4 regions of the Streptomyces sp. NBC_00873 genome follow, and region 2 is predicted to be linked to each of the others. Evidence: riboswitches for the same ligand, from Rfam matches in the RefSeq annotation. Region 2 holds a riboswitch; each other region holds the start of a gene.

Region 1 (5,471 bases), 5.1 Mb from region 2:
GCGGATGACGCCGCAGTCCAAGCCCACCGGGATCACTGGCCTCACCGTGCTCGGCCAGAACCTGTACGTCATGTGCTTCAGGGGTGATTTCTTCGTGATCGACCTGCACACCCGAAAGGTGATCCACTCCGCCAATCACGGCCCGGTGGTGCCGAACTACGGGACGCTGCTCGCCGACCGGGGGTATGTATACGGGGCGTCCAGCTCAGATTTCGTCCGCTATGACCGGAAGACATTCGCGCGTACCGACCTGGTCGCGCTCGACGCGGACTGGTACGGCATCCCGCGAGCCGCAGTGGACGAGCGTGGCAGGTTCTACGCCATCCGCGATCGCAATCTGATCCGGATCGACGTCAGCCGCTGCTGAGCGACTCGTGACGACGTACAGGAGGCACACGGGAATCCGCCAGGACGCCGAGGAGGTCGTCACCGCGGCGGCCGCCGGCGACCCCATCGCCTATGCCGAGTCCGACCGCCGCTTCGACTGGACCGGTAGACGGGGGCGCGGACCATGCGGTCCGGTTCGGCGGCGCGTGCGTAGCGTTTGACGGTGTTCAGCGAGACGTCCAGGCGTCGGGCGCAGGCGAGCAGACCGATGCCCTGATCAAGGAGGTCGTGGATCTGCCGCCAGCGCTCCCGTGTGGTAGCCGCGCGCTTGCCCTGCGGCAGTGGTGGGCCGAACTTGCTCCAGCATGAGGCGTGCCCGCCAACCTCCTTCAGTGCTGTCTCGTGCCAGGCCGTGCCAGAGATGCCACCGGTCGCTGACCTGGACGATTCCCGGGTTGGCGTCGGTGGTGGCCTGGGCGAAACCGCCGGAACCGTCCCGGCACATGAGGCGAATGCCGGGGTGTTCACGCAGCCAGGTGGTGACCGTGGCCCTCTTGTGGTCGGGCAGGACCTCAACGCTCTGTCCGGTATCGGTATCGATGATGATCGTCGCGTAGCGCTGGCCTCTGAGCAGGGCGAACTCGTCAATTCCGGCCACCGTAGGGGTCGGACGCCGTGGCAGCGGGGTCCGCATCAGACAGTTCACCGTCACCAAGGACAGGACCTGGTGCAATACAGTCAGCAGCTGGGCGGCGGCCGAGCCAGCCAGGACCACCGTGAGGGCCTCGACCAGCCGCCGCAGCGCAGAAGTCCTGCGCTGGTAGCGCTCGGTCAGCCCGTCGACCTGCTCGACGAACGTGGCCTTCGCGCAGCCGGAGTTCTCGCAGTACAGGCGCCGCACCGAGACATCGATCACCACGGGTCTGCCGCCGATCGCCTCGTCGGCGACCCGCCGCACATAGCAGCTGTGGTCCCAGCCCGAGGGCTGCCCGCAAGCGGAACAGTCCACCGGCACCGCGTCCAGGGTCCGCACCGCGACCCTGACCAGGCTCTCGCTCGTATCTACCGTCTCGACCAGCACCGATGCCAGATGCGGCAGCAGGTCCGTCAGCTCGACATCACACGTCACCAGCCTGCCGCACCAGAGCACCCGACCGGACCGAAACCAAGCAACCGATCAACGCCTACGAAAATCTTGGAAGACCCAAAAACAAGACACTCCCGGTCCGCGAGGTGAAGGTGATGAGCGTGAACGGTCTGCTGTTCCCCCGGCACGGCCCTCACCCAGGACCAGAGGGCCGACGGCGAGCGTGGCGCCGCGCTCACTGATCCGGGCCGCCGTCTCGTCCGCGTCCCTGACGGCGAAGTACGGCGTCCAGACGGCCGGATGGCCACCGCATTGGCAGCATCCGATCCCGGCGACCGGTTCACCATGTGCCAGAGCCACCGAGAAGCCGCTGCCGAGCGTGCTGGGCCTGAACGTCCAACCCATGACACCGGCGTAGAAGGACTCTGCCGCGCGCAGGTCCCGTGCCATCAGGCTCACCCAGCAGGGCGCACCGGCCACCGGCACGGTTCCTTCAAGGGCTGGCATTCGGTGCTCCTGCGGGTGCCTGATGGACGTCAGGCCATGCCCGAGTTCGACGGGTGGGGGTGCGGAGCAGGTCGCGCACCCGGTCCACCAGCCCGGCGCCCGGAACGAGCAGTCTGCTGGCGGGCGGGGTGTTCGGGGAACTCACACGACTGTCCGAGACGTCGCACCGCAGTCGCGCCCTTCGCCCGGCAGTGGGGATACGTAGCGGGCATAGGGCGCGGCGTTCAGCAGGTTTCGTCGAACTTCACTGCGGTCAAGGTGACAGGCTGGACGTCGAGCTTGGTGCTGGCAGTGCCTGATGATCAAGACGTCGTGACAGATTTGTGAGATATCTACGCTCGGCGAACAGCAAAAAAGCCTCTGCCCTCGGCCTTTTAGTGGATCACTAGGATGCGTGCTCCCCATCATAACCTTCTGTACGTCCTGTACATTTTTTACGGATGCCCCCGCAGGCCGCGCACAGACACCGGAGGAGAGGCCTCGCCATGTTCCGCCCTGCCGCCCGTTACGTCCTGCCCGAGTTCACCGAGCGCACGACCGACGGGACCCGGACCCTCGACCCGTACTCCAAGCTGCTCGCCGAGCGCATCGTCTTCCTCGGCACCCCGGTCGACGACACCGCGGCCAACGACCTGATCGCGCAGTTCATGTATCTGGAGCACGCCGCGCCCGACCGGCCGATCTCCCTCTACATCAACTCCCCCGGCGGCTCGTTCGGCGCCATGTCCGCCATCTACGACACGATGGACTACCTCACCTGCGAGGTGGAGACGTTCTGCCTCGGCCAGGCCGGTTCCAGCGCGGCGGTCCTGCTCGCTGCGGGCGCTCCCGGCCGGCGGCACGCCCTGCCCGGGGCCAGGGTCGTCGTCCAGCAGCCCGAGCTCCCGGAGCCGGTTCAGGGCCAACCGTCCGATCTGGAGATCGAGGCGCGGGAACTGGTCCGCGTCCGTGAGCTGCTCACCCGCATGCTGGCCCGCCACACCGGCCGCAGCGCCGAGCGGATCGCCGCCGACTTCGAGCGCGACCTCATCCTCGACGCCGCCGAAGCCAAGGCGTACGGGCTGGTGGACCACGTCCTGGAGAACCGCAAGACGTCGCTCCCGCCGAACAGCGCGAGGTGAACCGCCGATGCAGCCACCCCACCTCCCGCCGCTGCCCGCGCTGACGCGCGCCGAGGCCGAGTTCATCGACTGCTACCTGGAAGTGCTCGACCAGCTGGGCCAAATCAACCCCGCCCGCGGCAGCGACACCTACGGTGCACTGCGCGCGGCCCAGGCACTCGCCTCCCGGGCGGGCGCCCTGCGGGACGCGCTCACCTTGATGCACGAGCGGGGTGAAGCACAGATCCACGCCGCCACGTTGGCGCGGGCACTGCGCGTGTTGGACGGGGAACGGCGGGCCGGACGGGTCACCGTGCCCCCGGCCCCGATGAGTTGATCATCTCTCCGTAGGCGACACGCCCGGCGCGCTGATCGAATTTTCTCGCTCGTCCGGCGCAAGGAATCCCCCGCGAGAGGGATAACTCGACTTGCGCCGCCGGCGTGGACGGTGAGCGAAATATGCCGTTCCACCGCTGGTACCGGACCGGTCGAGACAGCCTGACGAGTACCCAAATCACACCTTGCTCACCCAAACAGACCATTAGTGCTGAATTTCGCATATCGCTGTTTTGCTTCGGAAATCCGGCAGGCGGTGAGTCAAGATCCGTGGGACGACAAGCCCCCGCCACCACGGCGAGGCGGTCCGGGCGGACGCCGAGTCCTGCCGCCGCCCGGATGACTGGTCGACAGAAGTGGATCGGCAGGAGTGGAGGACCCGAGCGCAACGGGTCGACCGGTCATCCGGTCGGCCCTCGGGGTGAAGCCGCATCGCGCGGCCGGGCAACTTCGCCAGCCCGAACCCGACAGGTCATCCTTCACAGGCGGCTGACGAAGGGTTGCGCATGACTGCGCAGGTTCATGTCCCGTTTCTGATCACCCGGGCCGGTACGGCCACATTTCTGACGCTCGCCGCCGTCGGCGGCTCCATGTTCGCCCCCGGCGCCGTGACCGACGCCCAGGCCGCGACGCAATCAACGAAGGCGCTCAAGATCGCCGCGTCGAAGAAGGGATCGCCATACCGGTACGGGGCCACTGGCCCCCACGGTTTCGACTGTTCCGGGCTGATGCTGTATGCGTTCAAGAAGGTGGGCAAGAGGCTCCCACGCACGGCCCAGCAGCAGTACAACAAGACCCGCCACGTCTCGGCGTCGAAGCGGAAACGCGGCGATCTGGTCTTCTTCCACTCGGGACGCAGCGTCTACCACGTGGGCATCTACGCCGGCAGGGGTAAGATCTGGCACTCCCCGAAGACCGGTTCCGTCGTGCGGCTGGAGAAGATCTGGACGAGGAGCGTCTGGTACGGACGAGTTCGCTGATCCCTCCGATTCTCCTCCGGTTCCCCCATTCACCACGTGCTGCAGTGCATCAGAGGTCCGGTCACCAGGACCAGCCCCAGCGCGGTGAGCGCCGCGCCGCTGCCGCCCTCGATGGCGCGGGCGGTACGCGGCCGGCGCAGCCACCGGCCCAGGCGGTCCACCAGGAGTGCCACGGACGGGAACCAGATCAGCGCGAGCAGCACGACGAGGGCGGCCAGCAGCAGGGTCCTGGGGAGGGGCGGTTGCTCGCCGCTGTCCCGGGCCGGCAGTCGACGTACACAGCGGGACTCCAAAGACGTGTCCAGGCCCCCGCCGCGGTTCTCCGCGGCGGCCTGGACTTCGTTCGTCTCCGGTCTGAACGACGGTCCGGCCGGCTGACCGGTCAGGTCAGTGGCGCGGTCCGCAGGACGGTCGCCACCGCGGTCGCGATCTGCGCCTCCGTCAGATCGGCCCGTGCGGTGAGCCGCAGCCGCGAGATGCCGTCCGGGACCGACGGCGGTCGGAAGCAGCCCACCGCGATCCCGGCCGCGCGGCAGTCGGCCGCCCAGCGCACCGCCGCGTCCGGCGAAGGTGCCCGGACCGAGACGACTGCGGCGTCGGGGCGTACGGCGGTCAGCCCCTCCGCGGTCAGCCGTTCGTACAGTGCGGTGGCGACCGTACGGGCCCTGCCCGCGCGTGCCGGCTCGCGGCGCAGGAGGCGCAGGCTCGCGAGAGCCGCGCCCGTCGCGGCCGGTGCGAGCCCGGTGTCGAAGATGAAGGTGCGGGCCGCGTTGACCAGATGGTCGATCACCCGGGCCGGGCCGAGGACCGCTCCGCCCTGACTGCCCAGGGACTTGGAGAGGGTCAGGGTGGTGACGATCCCGTCACCACCCGCGAGACCGGCGGCGGCGAGGGCGCCGCGCCCGCCCTCGCCGAGCACGCCCAGACCGTGCGCGTCGTCGACGAGCAGCGCGGCGCCCTCCGTACGGCAGACGCCGGCCAGTTCCGGCAGCGGCGCGGCGTCTCCGTCGACGGAGAAGACCGAGTCGGTGACAACCAGGGCACGGCCGCCGTGCGCGCGCAGCTCCTTGGCGACGGCTCCGGGATCGGCGTGGGGTACGACGGCGGTGTCCGCCCGGGAGAGGCGGCAGCCGT
Region 2 (5,471 bases):
CACGAGCAGGCCAACCCGGCCCGGCGTGCCGCCAAGCAGCTCTCCAAGGAGCTCTTCCCGGCCACGTCGCGGATGTCACGCCCACGCCAGGGCACCGAGGAGACGGTGGAGCGGATCGACTCCGCGGCCGTGCGCGCCTTCTACGAGGCCCATGTCCGGCCGTCCACCGCGACCGCCGTCGTCGTCGGCGACCTCACCGGTATCGACCTGGACGCCCTGCTCGCCGACACCATCGGCGACTGGACCGGGGACACCGTGGAGCCCCGTCCGGTCCCGCCGATCACCGCCGACGACACCGGTCGCGTGGTGATCGTCGACCGTCCGGGCGCCGTGCAGACGCAGCTGCTGATCGGCCGCATCGGCGCCGACCGGCACGACAGGGTGTGGCCGGCCCAGGTCCTCGGCACCTACTGCCTGGGCGGCACACTCACCTCCCGGCTGGACCGGGTGCTGCGCGAGGAGAAGGGCTACACCTACGGCGTGCGGGCCTTCGGGCAGGTCCTGCGCTCGACGGCCCCGGACTCCGCCTCCGGGGCGACCGGCGCGGCGATGCTGGCGATCAGTGGCTCGGTGGACACGGAGTCCACCGGACCGGCGCTCGACGACCTGTGGAAGGTCCTGCGGACGCTGGTGGCCGAGGGGCTGACCGACGCCGAGCGCGAGACCGCTGTGCAGAACCTCGTGGGTGTCGCCCCGCTGAAGTTCGAGACGGCTGCCTCCGTCGCCGGCACGCTCGCCGACCAGGTCGAGCAGCACCTCCCGGACGACTACCAGGCGCAGTTGTACGCCCGCCTGGCCGAGACCGGCACGGTCGAGGCGACCGCAGCCGTGGTCAACGCCTTCCCCGTGGACCGGCTGGTCACGATTCTCGTCGGCGACGCCGCGCAGATCGAGGAGCCGGTCAGGGCGTTGGGTATCGGAGAGGTGTCGGTCGTCACTGGCTGATGCACCAAAGTCCCGCAAAGAGGGGCAAAGAGAGACCCTGGCGAGTCGCTTCTCGCCAGGGTCTTCTCTTTTGTCTGGTTTGAGATGAAAGCTTCTTGCTTGCCCTGTGGGATGCGCTACAAAACGCCCTGTCCGTTTGGTGAATGAAAGTGCCCCCGCCTAGCGTCGGCTCCACTGTCCGTCACTCGTATGCCGCATCCGTGGCGCCGGGCAGTGATCGCCGAGTCCCCGTCAGCGCGAGCCCGGGGAGCCGGGGACCCACACAGTCCCTGGGGTGAATCGGATGCCGCGACCTCCTGCGAGGCCGGGGATCCGTAGGAGACCTTCCTGCTCCGAACCCGTCAGCTAACCCGGTAGGCGAGAAGGAAGGAAAGGACCAGCTACTTCATGGCGTTCACCCGCCCCACCGGGAAGCACCGTGCCCCGAGCCGCCTGAAGCGCAGGAGTGCACGCATCGCCGGAGTCGCGACGCTGGCGACCACCGGCGTCGTCGGCGGACTGGCCTCTCCGGCCCTCGCCACGGATGCCGAGGCCCCCGCCGTCAACGAAACCGGCCTGACCCAGATCATCGCCATCGAGGATGCCCTCGCCGGCCAGGTGGCCACCCAGGCCGAGGTGCAGAAGCGCCAGGCCGACGTCGCCGCGAAGGTGAAGGCGAAGGCTGTCGCGGCAGCCGAGGCCGAAGCGAAGGCCAAGGCGGCAGCGAAGGCCAAGGCCGAGGCCCGCGCCAAGGCGGCCCGTGACGCGAAGGCCCGCGCCGCCCGTTCCGCCGAGCGCACCCGCCTGGGCTCCTTCCAGCTCCCGGTCGCCGGTTCGTACGTCACCACCGGCTACAAGTCGAGCGGATCCCTCTGGTCCTCCGGCCGCCACTCGGGCATCGACTTCCACGCCGCCTCCGGCAGCTCTGTCGTCGCCGTCGGCGCCGGCACGGTCGTCGAGGCGGGCTGGGGCGGCGCATACGGCAACAACATCGTGCTGCGGATGACGGACGGCACGTACACCCAGTACGGCCACCTCTCCTCGATCGGCGTCTCCGTCGGCCAGAGCGTCGGCGCGGGCCAGCAGATCGGCCTCTCCGGCTCGACCGGCAACTCCACCGGACCGCACCTCCACTTCGAGGCCCGCACCACGCCTTCGTACGGCTCCGACATGGACCCCGTGGCGTACCTGCGCGCCCATGGCGTGAACGTCTGACCGACGTCCCATCCGCAACACCCCGCGGTGATGCCAGGGCGCTGGACTCCCAGCACGCCGAGCGGGCCACCGCCGCGCACCGGCTGCGCCGCGCGGGCGGTACCCCGGGCGGTGATGCCGGCGCCCCCGCTCCGGCGGCCGGGTGAGGACTTCGCAACATGCCGTAAACGCCGCGAGCGGCCGGCATTAACACATGCGACGTATACAAAAAGAAGTAAATGTGCGGGGCTTTCTTTGGGCTGCCTGAATTCGCTCCGAATGAATTGTCGGTATCCGAAAAAGAAAGAAGGAGCCGCGGCCCCGGTTGGGGTACCGCGGCTTCGCCACAGGAATAGACCCGACAGGAATCGGCCGGAAAGGCTTCCCCCTGATCGGAACCCTGGAATCAGACGGTCTCGGGGAGCTCCTCGAGCCCCTCGGTGACCAGCTTCGCCAGACGGTCGAGCGCGGCTTCCGCGTCGTCCGCCTCGGAGGCGAGCACGATCTCCTCGCCGCCGTGCGCGCCGAGACCGAGCACCGCGAGGATGGAGGCAGCGTTCACCGGGGGGCCGTCGGACTTGGCGATCGTCACGGGGACGCCGGACGCCGTGGCGGCACGGACGAAGATGGAAGCGGGGCGGGCGTGCAGGCCCTCGGCCCAACCGACATTGACGCGGCGCTCAGCCATGGTTCTGCCCTTCACGAATCAATGGTTGTCTAGACCAGTCTCTACCGCAGTGTGCTGGCTTCCCGCCGACCCGCAACCCGGCCCCAGCCCGTGCCGCACGGCCGATCGGAGCTCTCAGACTGCCCCGGCCCCGGGCGCTTCGCGACCGCTGACCGCGCCGTAGGCTTTGCCCATGCAGCCCACGCCGGAGCAGAGTCCGCACCACGCGTACCCCGACCACTGGGAAGCGGATGTGGTGCTCCGCGACGGCGGTACGGCCCGCATCAGGCCCATCACCACGGACGATGCCGAGCGCCTGGTCAGCTTCTACGAGCAGGTCTCCGACGAGTCGAAGTACTACCGGTTCTTCGCTCCTTACCCCCGTCTGTCCGCCAAGGACGTCCACCGCTTCACCCATCACGACTACGTCGACCGGGTGGGGCTCGCCGTCACGGTCGGCGGCGAGTTCATCGCCACCGTCCGCTACGACCGGATCGACGCGGCCGGCCGGCCGGCCTCCGCCCCCGCCGACGAGGCCGAGGTCGCCTTTCTCGTCCAGGACGCGCACCAGGGCCGCGGCGTGGCATCGGCGCTCCTCGAACACATCGCCGCAGTGGCGCGTGAGCGCGGCATCCGGCGCTTCGCCGCCGAGGTGCTGCCCGCCAACAACAAGATGATCAAGGTGTTCCGTGACGCCGGGTACACCCAGCAGCGCAGCTTCGAGGACGGCGCCGTCCATCTCACCCTCGACCTCGAACCGACCGCCGAGTCCCTCGCCGTCCAGCGCGCCCGCGAGCAGCGGGCGGAGGCGCGGTCGGTACAGCGGCTGATCACACCGGGGTCCGTCGCGGTCATCGGCACCGGCCGTAACCCCGGCGGGGTCGGCCGCACGGTTCTGCGCAACCTCCTCGGTGCGGGCTTCACCGGCCGTACGTACGCCGTGAACAGCTCGTTCGCCGCCGACCAGGGAACGATCGACGGCGTCCCCGCACACCGCTCCATCGGCGAGATCGGCGAACCGGTGGACCTCGCGGTCGTCGCCGTGCCCGCGGACCGGGTCCCGGAGGCCGTCGCCGACTGCGGCGAACACGGTGTCCAGGGCCTCGTGGTCCTCTCCGCCGGATATGCCGAATGGGGTGCCGAAGGCAGGGAAAGGCAGCGCGAACTGGTCCGCCAGGCCCGCTCCTACGGCATGCGCATCATCGGCCCGAACGCCTTCGGGATCATCAACAACGCGGACGGCGTACGGCTGAACGCCTCCCTCGCCCCCGAGCCGCCCGCCCCGGGGCGCATCGGTCTGTTCACGCAGTCGGGCGCGATCGGCATCGCCCTGCTCTCCGGGCTCTACCGGCGCGGCGCGGGTCTGTCGACGTTCATCTCCGCGGGCAACCGCGCCGACATCTCGGGCAACGACTTCCTCCAGTACTGGTACGAGGACCCGAACACCGACGTCGCCCTGCTCTACCTCGAATCCCTCGGCAATCCGCGGAAGTTCACCCGCCTCGCGCGGCGCACCGCAGCGGTGAAGCCCGTCGTCGTGGTGAAGGGGGCCCGGCACAGCGGCAGCACCCCGCCCGGCCATGCGGTGCCGATCAGCCGGATCCCGGACGCGACGGTCTCCGCGCTCATGCGGCAGGCGGGCGTGATCCGTGTCGACACGGTGACGGAGATGGTCGACGCGGGCCTGCTCCTCGCCGACCAGCCCCTCCCGGAGGGTCCCCGGGTCGCGATCCTCGGCAACTCCGAGTCCCTGGGCCTCCTCACGTACGACGCCTGCCTGGCCGAGGGGCTGCGCCCGCGCCCGCCCCGTGACCTCACCACCGCGGCCACTCCGCAGGACTTCCGGGATGCGCTGGCGGAGGCACTCGCCGACCGGAGCTGCGACGCGGTGATCGTGACGGCGATCCCGTGGGTCGGCGAGAACGGCCAGGCGGAAACGGGTGACGGCGAGGTCCTGGCCGCCGCGCTGCGCACGGCTGCGGCCACGGGGCCGGCCAAGCCGGTGGCCGTGGTCCACGTGGAGATCGGAGGCCTGGCGGAGGCGCTCGCGGCGGCCAGCAGCACGGTCGCGGCGCCGCAGGTGGCCGCGACGGCTGCCCAGGGTGCTTCGGCCGCGACGTACGGCAAGGGCACCCCGAGCGTCACGAGCACCACAGGCACTTCAGCCACGCCGAGCACCACCGGCACCCCAGCTCCGCCCAATCCCCCGGCTCAGCCGAACGCTCCCGGCCCCGGTGCCCCCACGCCGTCCGCTCCCTCCACCGGCCGGATCCCCGCCTACCCCGCTGCCGAGCGTGCCGTCCGTGCCCTCGCCGAGGCGGTGAAGTATGCGCAGTGGCGACGACAGGCCGCGATGCCCGGCAAGGTGCCCGAGTTCCTCGACGACACCATCGACGAGGCAGGCGCCGCCGACCGTATCGACGCCCTCCTCGGGCCCGACCCCGATCCCCGGGGCCGTCAGCTCAGCCACGACGAGGCGCGCGAACTCCTGGGCCGGTACGGCATCTCCGTACGGCCGACGCTCCCCGCCCCCGGCCCGGACGCCGCCGTCGCCGCGGCTGCTCGGCTCGGCTATCCGGTGGCGCTCAAGACCACCGCACCTCATCTGCGCCACCGTGCCGACCTCGGCGGCGTCCGGCTCGACCTTGCCAACGAGACCGCGCTGCGCCGGGTGTACGGCGAGCTG
Region 3 (5,471 bases), 1.7 Mb from region 2:
GTGGGTCCTCACCCGTGGCTGAGAGGCTGTCGGGCCACCTCTGATCGGGCAGTCGTGCCCTGGCACGCGCGCTTCCCGATCGAAGGTAGCCCGACAGCCTCCGAGCTTGCAGATTTCCTGATGGGTCGGTACGCGCACCTCGCCGCCCCATGGTCAGCTGTCAGTCCCCCTGGTTAGGGTCATGGGGTGTCCGACGGGTCTGTCCAGCAGCAACAGTCGCAGCCGGCCGTCCCGCTCCTCGAGGAGCAGCGGGTCGGCGAGATCCTGGCGGCCGTGCCGGAGCGGGGCCAGTGGCGCTACCGTCCGCGCCGCGTCGGCATGGTCTGGCGGAGCAAGACGTTCCGTATCGCTGCTGTCTTCACGGTGCTCGCGCTGTGCGGGCTGGTGATCCTGGCCCTGGTCCGCGCCCAGACCGGCACCGAAGGGTTCCTGGTCGGGCTGGGTCTGGCCGTGCTGCCCGTCCCGCTCCTGATGACGGCGTTCCGCTGGCTGGACCGGGTCGAACCCGGACCCTGGCGGAATCTGCTGTTCGCCTTCGCCTGGGGTGCATGCGCCGCCGCCCTGGTCGCGATCATCGCGAATTCGTTCGCGACCCGCTGGATCGCGACGGCCACCGCGGACCCGGCGAGCGCGGACACCCTCGGGGCCACGGTCATAGCGCCGGTCGTCGAGGAGAGCGCGAAGGCGGCGGCCGTCCTGCTGATCTTCCTGTTCCGGCGACGGGACTTCGGCGGTGTCGTCGCCGGCGTCGTCGTCGCCGGCTTCACCGCGACGGGCTTCGCCTTCACCGAGAACATCCTCTACCTGGGCAACGCGTTCGGCGAGGACCAGCAGATCGGCAACTCGGGCCTGGCGTCGGTGACGGCCGCGACCTTCTTCGTACGAGGGGTGATGACGCCGTTCGCGCATCCCCTCTTCACCGTGCTGACCGGCCTGGGCTTCGGCTTCGCGGCGCTCAGCGCACGCCGCCACCGCATCCGCCGCATCGCGCTGCCGCTGCTCGGACTGATCCTCGCCATGGGCACGCACGCCCTGTGGAACGGCTCGGGGACGTTCGGTCCGTACGGCTTCTATGTCGTGTACGGGGTGTTCATGGTCCCGGTCTTCGGACTGGTCACCTGGCTGGCGATCTGGTCGCGCCAGCGGGAGCTGCGCACCCTGGCGACCGAGCTGCCCGCGTACGCGGCCGCCGGCTGGCTGACCCCGGCCGAGCCGCTCGCGCTCTCCTCGATGCGGGCCCGAGGCCTGGCCCGGGACGTGGCGCGCCGGCAGCACGCGCAAGCGGGGTACGGAGCCCCGGGTTACGGGTACGCCCCTGCCTACGGCCCCGCCCACGGCGCTCACAGCCGGATCGCGTCGCAGATACGGAGCCACGCCAAGGCGCAGGCCAGGGCGCGCGGCAAGGCTGCGGCGCGGGCGGTCGCCGAGTACGAGTCGTTCGCCACGTCCCTGGCGTTCCTGCGCCGCCAGGCAGGCCGCGGGGCGGCGGAACCGGACTTCACCGCACGTGAACTGGAACTGCTGCACCATCTCTGGCAGCGCCGGGAGGTGGCCGCCCCCGCCCTGGCGTACGCGGCACAGGCGACGGGCCGTTTGCGCCCGCACTCCATGGCCCCGGCGCCGGTTCCGCGGCGGTACCAGCCGTACGGCGGTCACAACCCGTACCTGTCGCCCCCTGGGCAGCCGTATCACCAGCCGCCCCACGGACAGCAGATCTACGGGAACCGGCCGCCCCGGCATCCCTGGTGACGGGTCGGGCGGACGCCTCGGTGAGTTCCGCCGGCTCCTGCTCGGTCAGCCGGAGGCCGGCGACGGCCACCAGTGCGGGCAGCTGCTCGACCGTGCGGGCCGAGGCGATCGGGGCGGCTACGGTCGGACGGGCGGCGAGCCGGGCCAGGGCGACGGCCAAACGGACCGGCAGCCCTGACGTCGGGGGGTGAGCGTCAGGACTGCCGGGGATCGGTGGCGGGCCGCGGCCCGCGTTCATCGGGTCAGACCGTGAGGCCCTTGTCGCGCAGCCAGGTCATCGGGTCGATGCCCGTGCCGCTCGGGGTGTGGACCTCCAGGTGGAGGTGGGGACCCGTCACATTTCCGGTGGCGCCGACGCGGCCGATGGTCTCACCGGTGGTGACCTTCTGGCCGGCGCTGACGTCGATCGACGACTGGTGACAGAACCACAGCTCCGTGCCGTCCTCGAGCTCCAGGACCGTGCGGTAGCCGTAGGAGCCGGACCAGCCCGCCGACTTGATGGTGCCGGTGTGGATGGCCTTGATCGGGGTGCCGGTCGGCGCCGCGAAGTCGAGACCGGTGTGGTGGCCGGAGGACCACATCGAACCGGCTTGGCCGAAGGTCGAGGTGATCGTGTACGAGGAAGTGGGGATGGCGTAGCTGGCGGCCAGTTTGGCGAGCCGTTCGGCCTCGGCCTTGGCCTTCGCCGCTTCCTCCGCCTTCTTCTTCTCGGCCTCGGCCTTGGCCGCCGCGATGTCCTGCTTCTGCTTCGCCTCGGCTGCCGCCTTCTCCGCGGCGGCCTTCTCCTCGGCCGCCTTGGCCTCCGCGTCGGCGGCGTTCTGCTGCTGCTCGGCCTGCTGGAGGATGCGGGCGCGGAGGGCCTCGCCGGCGTCGGTGGCGCCCTGTTCGGCCTCGGCGGTGGTGATGCCCGCGCTGGTCAGCGGGGCGGCGGCGGTCTTGGCCTGGGCCTGGTCGGTGGCGGACTCCTCGGAGAGCAGCGCGCCCACGCCGGGGAGGGAGTTGGCGTCGGGGAGCTTGTCGGCGATGGAATCGGGAAGGGAGATGGAGACCGGCGGCTTGCTCTGCGCGGTGGCCATACCGCCCGCGCCGACGGCCGCGATGACACCGACGCCGAGAACCGTGGAACTACGGGCGAGCCCATTGCGCTGCTTGGCGACGCGGTGCCTGCCACGTACGGGGCGGACGGACTCCTCGGTGGGGTTCCATTCCTCCCGGGCCCGGTCGGTCTCTCCGAAGCCCTCGGTCCCGGACTCGGTGGTGAACCCGGTGGCGAACTCGGTGTCCGTCCCGGATCCGTACTCAGTGGTGAAGTCGGAGCCGAACCGGGAAGGGGCTTCGGGGGCAGGTTTGTTGGACGCCACGGGGGCGCACTCCTTTCCTTCCTTCTCGCCTACCGGGTTAGCTGACGGGTTCGGAGCAGGAAGGTCTCCTACGGATCCCTCTGCCTCTCACGAGACACAGATGTCCGATTCACCCCATGTAGGTGGTTCCCCGGTTCCCTTGCGGAATTCGGCGCTCGCGCACGGTGCCGCCACTGACGACGGCTGGGACGACCGCGCTGCGTTATCGAACGTTAATAGACACACGGGCCTGATTCCAAGCTGTTCCCTCTGATCGTTCACGGTCTTGGCCTGGACTTTACGGGACACAACCGGGTGGAATCGGGCGAGTTGACCCGGACTCAGTCACTACTGTCTTTCTGACGTTGCGTCAAACGTTATGCAGAGCGGCACTCTTCGATTACACACGGTGGCATCGTCCTCGTGTGCTCACCGCCGCCGCGCCTCATTCCTGCCGGCGGCCCACGATCTTCACGGTCCTGCGCCGCTCCGGCTGCCCCTCCGCGGGCCGTACGACCGCGACCAGCGCCAGGTCGTCGGTGGACTTGCCGCCCGTGTGCAGCCGTACGTCATCGGTCAGCGCGGACAGCAGCTCCTCGGGCCCGGGGAAGATCCGCCCGCGCAGCCGGGCCGCCGGGTCGTAGAACACCCCACGCCTGTCGCGCGCCTCGGAAAGACCGTCGGTGTAGACGAGCAGCGTGGCCCCGGCGGCCAGACTCCAGACGTCGGCCAGGTCCGGCCACACCCCCAGACCCATGCCGAGCGGCAGCGCGGGCACGCTCGGCACCAGCACCTCCACCCCCCCGTCGGGGTGGAGCAGCAGCGGCTCGGGGTGGCCGCGGTTGACGATCCGCACCTCGGCCGCACCGTGCGGGATCTCGGCGAGTACGGCGGTGACGAACCCCTCGACCGGATCGATCCCGCCGCGCCGCTCCCCCTCCCGCGCCAGCGCCCGCTCCAGCCGCTGCGCCACGCCCTCCAGCGAAGCCTCGTGCTCGGCGACCTCCCGGAACGCGCCGATGATCACCGCCACCGCCTCGACCGCGTCGAGCCCCTTGCCCCGCACGTCCCCGACCACCAGCCGCACGCCGTGCGGGGTGTCCACCACGGCGAACAGGTCGCCGCCGACGAACTCGTCCGCCTGCGCCGCCTCGTACCGCGCGGCAACGTGCAGCCCGCCGATCCAGTCGTTCGGCTTCGGCAGCACGGCCCGCATGGCGGTCTCCGCGATGACCCGCGCCGAAGCCAGCTGCTCACTGCCACGCCGTACGACTCCGTTGATGAAGAGGGCGAGGGCCGAGGCGGTGAACACGGTGAGGACCTCGAGGGACGGCACGACCTGCAGCAGCGCGCCGCTCTGGCTCCGCAGGACGAGGATCGAGAGCAGCGAGGCGACGCCGATACGGACGGTGCCCGCCCGTGAGAAGAACGGTGCGGCGGCCAGCGGGGCCGCCACGAACAGCGGCACGGCGGTGAACGGTGGCGGGGTGAGGATGTCGAACACGAGCCCGACGGCGATCAGCAGCGCCGGCAGCGCGCCGACGAACCGCCGGGAAGGTCTGCCGCCCCCGCCCCGCGCCCCGCGCAGCTTCTCCGCCATCCCCACCTGTGGTCTCCTGCCCGGTACGCGCAGCGGTTCCTGCGGTCTCCTGCCCGATACGCCCCGCGGTCTCCTGCCCGGTACGCGCCTGGCTGCGGACGGTGCCGCACCCCACTCCCCCAGGCTTGCCGGAGCGGCGCCGCGCGGCGACTCCGCATCGGCCGAAGGGGGGACGGAAACACGAAAACACGAATCAGGCCCGGCACGCTCTATGCATGCCGGGCCTGAATCTTCAGTAGCGGGGACAGGATTTGAACCTGCGACCTCTGGGTTATGAGCCCAGCGAGCTACCGAGCTGCTCCACCCCGCGTCGGTAAACACAACTCTACGCCATCCGGGACGGACGGTTGACCATTTACTGATCCGCCTGCGCCCATCCGCTCCCATCCACTGCTCCAAGGCACCGAATTCGAGAAGCAGCTGCCGACGAAGTGCCTTCTGTCGCAAGGTATCTGCCGCACCCTCCGGGGCGGAGAAGTAGCCCGGCTCAGACCGACCGGCAATTGGGGGGCGGCGTCACGGGGCTGGGGCACGCACCCCCCAATTGCCGGTCGGTCTCAGTTCGAGTCGGTGATGTGCGGGGCCCGCTTCGCGTCGACCGCCGGCTTCGCCGTGTTCGCACCGCGCTGGATTGCGTGGAGGATCGCCAGCCCCTGACTGACCACGCCCGCCGCCATCTCGTTGACACCGTTGGTGCCGTTGAGCACGGTGAGGTCGGCCCCCGACATCCCGCGGGCGGCCGCGTCGGCCAGGGCCGGCAGGTTCTCCACGATGCGGTTGGC
Region 4 (5,471 bases), 1.4 Mb from region 2:
GCGCGGAAGTGGGGCGGTATGTCGACGGCGACGAGGCGCGCAGGCGTCACCTTCTGCAGTCGCTCCTCCAGGCCGAGGGGCTGCAACTGGCGGAATACCGCGAGCGGTTCGACGCCGCTCCCAGTGACGACTTCCGTGGTGACCTGGACCGGTTCGAGGCGCGCGGCTGGCTGGACGGGTCCGCCGTGGCGTCCGGGCTGCTGCGGCTCTCGCCCGAGGGGCTCGCCCACTCCGACGCGCTGGGTCCCGAACTGTTCTCCCCCGCTGTACGGGCCGCGATGGCCGCGTACGAACTGAAGTGAGCACTCCCATGGATCTGACGATCCTCTATCGGGGCCCCCTGGCGTCGTGCGACTACGACTGCCCGTACTGCCCGTTCGCCAAGCGGCGCGACAGCCCGGAGCAGCTCCGTGCCGACCGCGCCGCGCTGGAGCGGTTCACCGCGTGGGCTGCGGCGCAGACCGGGGACAGGATCTCGGTGCTCTTCACGCCGTGGGGCGAGGGGCTGGTCCGTTCCTGGTACCGCCGCGCGTTGGTGGAACTGGCGCAGCTGCCGCATATCGGCCGGGTCGCGATCCAGACCAATCTCAGCGGTCGTACACGGTGGCTGGCCGAGGCCGGTGGAGCCGGCCGCGACAAGATCGCGCTGTGGTGCACGTACCACCCGGGGCAGACACCGTACGACCGTTTCCTCGCCAGGTGCCGGGAGCTGTCCGTCCTCGGTGTCCGGTACAGCGTCGGTGTCGTCGGTCTCGAGGAGCATTTCGACGAGGCGCGGCGCCTCCGTACCGACCTGCCCGACGAGGTCTATCTCTGGGTCAATGCCGCTGAGGGGCAGAGCTACACGGACGAGGAGGCGGACCGCTGGACGGCCCTCGACCCCCTCTTCCCGTACAGCCGTCACCCGCACCGCTCGGCAGGCATGCCGTGCCGGACCGGCGAGTCCGTCATCTCGGTGGACGGCGACGGCACGGTGCGTCGCTGCCACTTCGTCCCGGCCGAACTGGGCAACCTGTACGACGGCAGCTACCGGCGTGCGCTCGGTCCGCGGGCCTGTCCGCTCGCCGTCTGCGACTGCCACATCGGCTATGTGCATCTGGAGACGCTGCCGTTGTACGACGTCTTCGCGGGTGGCGTCCTGGAGCGCATACCAACCCGACGCCCGGGCATACCGGCGCCCTCGGGGCGCCGGTTCCTGCCGGTTTCCCCCGCCGCCGGACAGGCCTGAAGCCCCCGAGAGGCAGGAAAGGGAACGGGCCCGTCCGGCAGATGAGGCCAAAGAGAGGCCCTTCACCCACCCCCCAATTGCCGGTCGGTCTAAGTTAAGGGGCGGTGCGCCGCCGCGCACCGCCCCTTAACCGAGCCGACCGAATCAGCCGTGGATCAGACGTAGATCCCGTGCGAGGCCAGGTAGGCAATGGGGTCGATGTCCGACCCGTACGCCGGGCCGGTGCGGATCTCGAAGTGCAGGTGCGGGCCGGTGGCGTTGCCGGTGGCACCGGAGAGGCCGACCTGCTGGCCGGCGGTCACGGTCTGGCCCGCCGAGACGGAGAGCGAGGACATGTGGCCGTACTGCGAGTAGTGGCCGTCGGCGTGCTTGATGACGACCTGGTTGCCGTACGCGCCACCCCAGCCGGCGGTGACGACGGTGCCGGAGGTGATCGCCTTCACGCTGGTGCCGGTGGCGACCGGGAAGTCGATACCCGTGTGGCTGCCGCTGGACCAGTTGGAGCCGGAGGCACGGTAGGCGGTGGTGTGGTTGCCCGGGACCGGGTGGACGTAGCCGGAGCTGTTGCTCTGACCGGCCGAGGCGGAAGCCGTGGTGGTCTTGACGGACTCCGAAGCCTTGGACTGCGACGCGGACTTGTCGGCCGAGGAGGTCGACGGAGCCGGGGCGGACTGCGTGGTGTCCGTCGTCGCGGCGGAGCCGGCCGGCTTGCCGCCGAGCGTCAGCTTCATGCCCGGGACGATAAGGCTCGGGTTCTCGCCGACGACCGCGCGGTTGTCCTGGTACAGCTGCTGCCAGCCGCCCTTGACCTGCTGCTCGGCGGCAATCTTCGACAGGTAGTCACCGGCGACGACGGAGTACGTCCGGGTCTCGGCCTGCTTCTTCACGACCGGCGCGGCCTCGACGGCGACGTGCGTGGCTGCCGACTGCGCGGTGGGCGCGGCCTGCTCCGCGGCGTGGGCACCGGTGGCGCCGAGCAGCGGAAGGGCGATGACGGCCCCACCGGCGCCGACTGCGGCGACGCGACGGGCGATCGTGCTGGACTTGGTACGGCGGTGCTTACCCGATGTGGGCATGAAGAATTTCCTCTCCGGCGCCTACGAGGTGAGCTGTCGGGTTCGGGCTGGAGATGCCCGGTCGCGGTTCGCGACTTCACCCCGAGCCGGCCGGATCTCTCCGGACGGCGGCTTACCTGGTTCCCCCGCTCCTGCCACACGTGAGTGGGTGCGAATTCCGGACAGCGGCAGGATTAGGCGGTCCGTCCGGATTGAGGGTGACCGTAGGCGAGTGAGGACGACGGAAACAAGCCATCGATTACTCGAGGGAATCCGCGCCGGGAAATCGGCGCGGAATTCCGGTCACCCTCCGTGGATTACGGATCTTGACTTTCCGCGCGACGCCCGGAATGCCCATCCCCGACGTCACCACACACCGTCACGGATATGATCCCGCTCACGAGGAGGGCATCATCTCCTAGGAAAATGGGGTGTGTTCCACTAAATGCCCCAATACGGACATGTCATAAGCGCTCTGCACGCCGGAGCCTCAGCACCTTCGCGTCCAGATCCCCCCGCAGCCCTGTGTGCAGACCCTGATGCAGCAGCACGGCGCCGTGGTGGACCGCCCCGGTGTCCAGGTCGGTGTAGGTCGCCGCAGGGTCGAGCCCGCGCAGCCGCAGAGCCGGCGGCCGCTCCCCGTACCGCTGCGCCTCCAGCCACATCAGCACCACCGCCTCGTCGCCGTGCACGTACTGCACCGCGCTGAGCCCACCGCGCGGGGCACGCAGCCGGTACAGCGCGCCGTGCTGCACGGCGGGACGGATCTCCTTGTAGAGATCCACCCAGTTCCGCGCCTCGGTCAGCTCCTCGTCACTCCACTCGGTGAGATCCCCGCCGACCCCGAGCACCCCGGCCATCGCGCTGACGAAGCGGAAGCGCAGCGAACTGACCCTGCTGTTGAGCTGGACATTCGGACTGTCGGTGACCCAGGCGGCCATCACCCGCGCCGGATGGATCTGCCCGAAGCCCTGCTGGATGGCGAGCCGGTCGAGCGGGTCGGTGTTGTCGGAGGTCCACACCTGGTCGGTACGAACGAGGATCCCCAGGTCGATCCGGCCACCGCCGCCCGAGCAGGACTCGAAAGCGACGCCGGGGTGGGCGGCCCGCAGCCGGTCGATCAGCGCGTAGAGCGCGTCCACATGCGCGATCCAGAGCTTCTGCGGATAGCCCTCGCCCGGCCAGCCCGCATCGGTGAAGCAGCGGTTGAAGTCCCATTTCACATAGTCGATCGGAGCGCTGGAGAGCAGCGTGTCGAGCTGCTCCCACAGATGGTTCTGCACATCGGTCCGGGCCAGATTGAGCACCAGCTGATGACGGAATTCGGTCCGGGTCCGCCCAGGGAAGTGCTGCACCCAGTCGGGGTGCGCGCGATACAGATCACTGTCGGCGTTCACCATCTCCGGCTCGACCCAGATGCCGAACTGCATGCCGAGTCCGTGCACTTCGTCGGCGAGCGGCTTCAGCCCGCCGGGGAATCGCTCGGCGTTGGGGGTCCAGTCGCCGAGTCCGGCCCGGTCGCTGGTGCGCTGCCCGAACCATGCGTCGTCCACGACGAACAGCTCGACGCCCATCGCCGCGGCGCGCTCGGCGAGGGCGCGCTGCTGGTCCTCCGCGATGTCGAAGCCGGTCGCCTCCCAGGAGTTGTAGAGCACCGGCCGCAGGCTCTCGGCGTCCGGGACGACATGGGCCAGTTGCCAGGCGTGCCAGGCCCGGCTCGCCCCGCCGAACCCTTCGGCGCTCCACAGCCCGGCGAACACCGGTGTGGTGTACGTCTCCCCCGGTGCGAGCCGCAGCAGCCCGGAGTCGTCGTATCCGGCGCCTCCGGTGATCTGTACGAGCCCGTCGGGGAGCTGCTGCACCGCGATCCGCCACGAGCCGGACCAGCCGAGCGCGCAGCCGTACACCTCGCCGTCCTCCTCGGTGGCGGCGCCGTCCGCGTCGAGCGCGACCCAGGGCAGGAACTGGTGTCCGGTGTGGCCACGCCTGCTGGAGAGGACCTTCTCGCCGTACGTCAGCTCCGACCGTTCGAGCTGTGTCTCGGCCGCCCAGCGGCCGTGCAGCTGGCTCAGCCGCCAGCTGTCGCGGGCGGGCAGCGCCCAGGCCGCCGCGTCGGCGCGCAGCAGCTCCAGCAGCGGACCGTCAGGACCGGTGTGGGTGACGGTGGCCCAGCGCTCGATGACATCGGAGTCGTCCCGCATCCGGTAGTGCAGCGTGAGCGCGAGCCGCTGCACGGAGTCGGCGAACGCGATACGGAGTTCGTCGCCGTCCACGGCGGCCCCGGCGAACGCCCATTCGGTGCCCCGGACTTCGGGGGTGCGTACGGAGAGAGCGGGCCGGACGAAGCGGGGGCCGCCCTCGACCGGGTACTCCTCGCGGCCGTCCAGCTGCGACTCGAAGCCCCGGAAGGGCGGCTCGGGCGCGGCGGCGAGGGCCTCGGCGGCCGCGAGGGAGATCTGCGGCCCCCAGTGCAGATGCAGCAGTTCGTCCCGGCCGGTGAGGTGCAGCGCGTAGCTGCCGCTCGCCCCGGTCAGCAGCCAGGTCCGACCCTGGTCACCCGTCTCGATCATGTCTTCCCCGCATTCCCACAGTTCCGCACATCATCGACCGCCGACCGACGGCCGGGCAACGCCCGTGCGAGGCGAATTCCATGGGGTGTTCAGCAGGAGACGGCCGAGAGGATTGCCTGAGAATTCAATGTCGTATCGTCGCAGGAACTGACCTCGCCGGCGAGCCGCGCCGACGCCAGACACTCCAGGAGACACCGTGACGCAGCAGGTGCCGCAGGTCCCGTCGACGGAACCCGAGCTGGCAGGTGTGCGCAACTTCCGCGATGTGGGCGGACTGCCGACCGTGGACGGCCGCCGGGTGCGGCACGGGCGGCTCTTCCGCAGCGGTCACCTCGCGCACGCCACCGATGAGGACGCCGCGTTCCTCGGCGGCCTCGGGCTGCACACGATCTTCGACTTCCGCAATGCGGCGGACCATAGGCTCGAAGGCCCGGACGTGGACCTGCCGGGCGTGCGGAATGTGAGCATTCCGCTCTCCGACCCGGCCGACGGCGCCGAGTTCTGGCGGATGGTCCGCGACGGCGACATCGCGCAGCTGCGCTCGATCCTTGGCGACGGCAAGGGGGCGGCGCGGATGACCGCCTCGTACAAGTCGATCATCAGGGACCGTACCGCCGA

The links. Region 2 has a riboswitch for cyclic di-AMP ahead of OH809_RS11895 (M23 family metallopeptidase). Riboswitches for the same ligand answer to the same signal wherever they lie in the genome.
Region 1: linked by a shared signal. The riboswitch ahead of OH809_RS35815 (C40 family peptidase) and the one ahead of OH809_RS11895 (M23 family metallopeptidase) in region 2 are both predicted to bind cyclic di-AMP.
Region 3: linked by a shared signal. The riboswitch ahead of OH809_RS20060 (M23 family metallopeptidase) and the one ahead of OH809_RS11895 (M23 family metallopeptidase) in region 2 are both predicted to bind cyclic di-AMP.
Region 4: linked by a shared signal. The riboswitch ahead of OH809_RS05885 (peptidoglycan DD-metalloendopeptidase family protein) and the one ahead of OH809_RS11895 (M23 family metallopeptidase) in region 2 are both predicted to bind cyclic di-AMP.

Annotation. Positions count from the first base shown of each region.
Region 1 covers NZ_CP108803.1:7,745,621-7,751,091, reverse strand. The annotation lists gene OH809_RS35840 (hypothetical protein) at 1-367, shown strand, start outside; gene OH809_RS35835 (transposase) at 605-1,456, opposite strand; partial or broken gene OH809_RS35830 (VOC family protein) at 1,580-1,921, opposite strand; gene OH809_RS35825 (ATP-dependent Clp protease proteolytic subunit) at 2,407-3,042, shown strand; gene OH809_RS35820 (hypothetical protein) at 3,050-3,358, shown strand; cyclic di-AMP (ydaO/yuaA leader) riboswitch at 3,674-3,860, shown strand; gene OH809_RS35815 (C40 family peptidase) at 3,864-4,337, shown strand; partial or broken gene OH809_RS35810 (LysE family transporter) at 4,367-4,585, opposite strand; gene OH809_RS35805 (8-amino-7-oxononanoate synthase) at 4,720-5,471, opposite strand, start outside.
Region 2 covers NZ_CP108803.1:2,646,436-2,651,906, reverse strand. The annotation lists gene OH809_RS11900 (M16 family metallopeptidase) at 1-945, shown strand, start outside; cyclic di-AMP (ydaO/yuaA leader) riboswitch at 1,154-1,319, shown strand; gene OH809_RS11895 (M23 family metallopeptidase) at 1,333-2,139, shown strand; gene OH809_RS11890 (HPr family phosphocarrier protein) at 2,525-2,806, opposite strand; gene OH809_RS11885 (GNAT family N-acetyltransferase) at 2,979-5,471, shown strand, end outside.
Region 3 covers NZ_CP108803.1:4,382,218-4,387,688, forward strand. The annotation lists gene OH809_RS20050 (PrsW family glutamic-type intramembrane protease) at 187-1,749, shown strand; partial or broken gene OH809_RS20055 (aldo/keto reductase) at 1,757-1,903, opposite strand; gene OH809_RS20060 (M23 family metallopeptidase) at 1,992-3,110, opposite strand; cyclic di-AMP (ydaO/yuaA leader) riboswitch at 3,122-3,274, opposite strand; gene OH809_RS20065 (PP2C family protein-serine/threonine phosphatase) at 3,535-4,689, opposite strand; tRNA gene OH809_RS20070 (tRNA-Met) at 4,926-4,999, opposite strand; gene OH809_RS20075 (SPFH domain-containing protein) at 5,247-5,471, opposite strand, start outside.
Region 4 covers NZ_CP108803.1:1,245,854-1,251,324, forward strand. The annotation lists gene OH809_RS05875 (STM4012 family radical SAM protein) at 1-302, shown strand, start outside; gene OH809_RS05880 (STM4011 family radical SAM protein) at 311-1,228, shown strand; gene OH809_RS05885 (peptidoglycan DD-metalloendopeptidase family protein) at 1,384-2,304, opposite strand; cyclic di-AMP (ydaO/yuaA leader) riboswitch at 2,308-2,465, opposite strand; gene OH809_RS05890 (alpha-galactosidase) at 2,748-4,853, opposite strand; gene OH809_RS05895 (tyrosine-protein phosphatase) at 5,050-5,471, shown strand, end outside.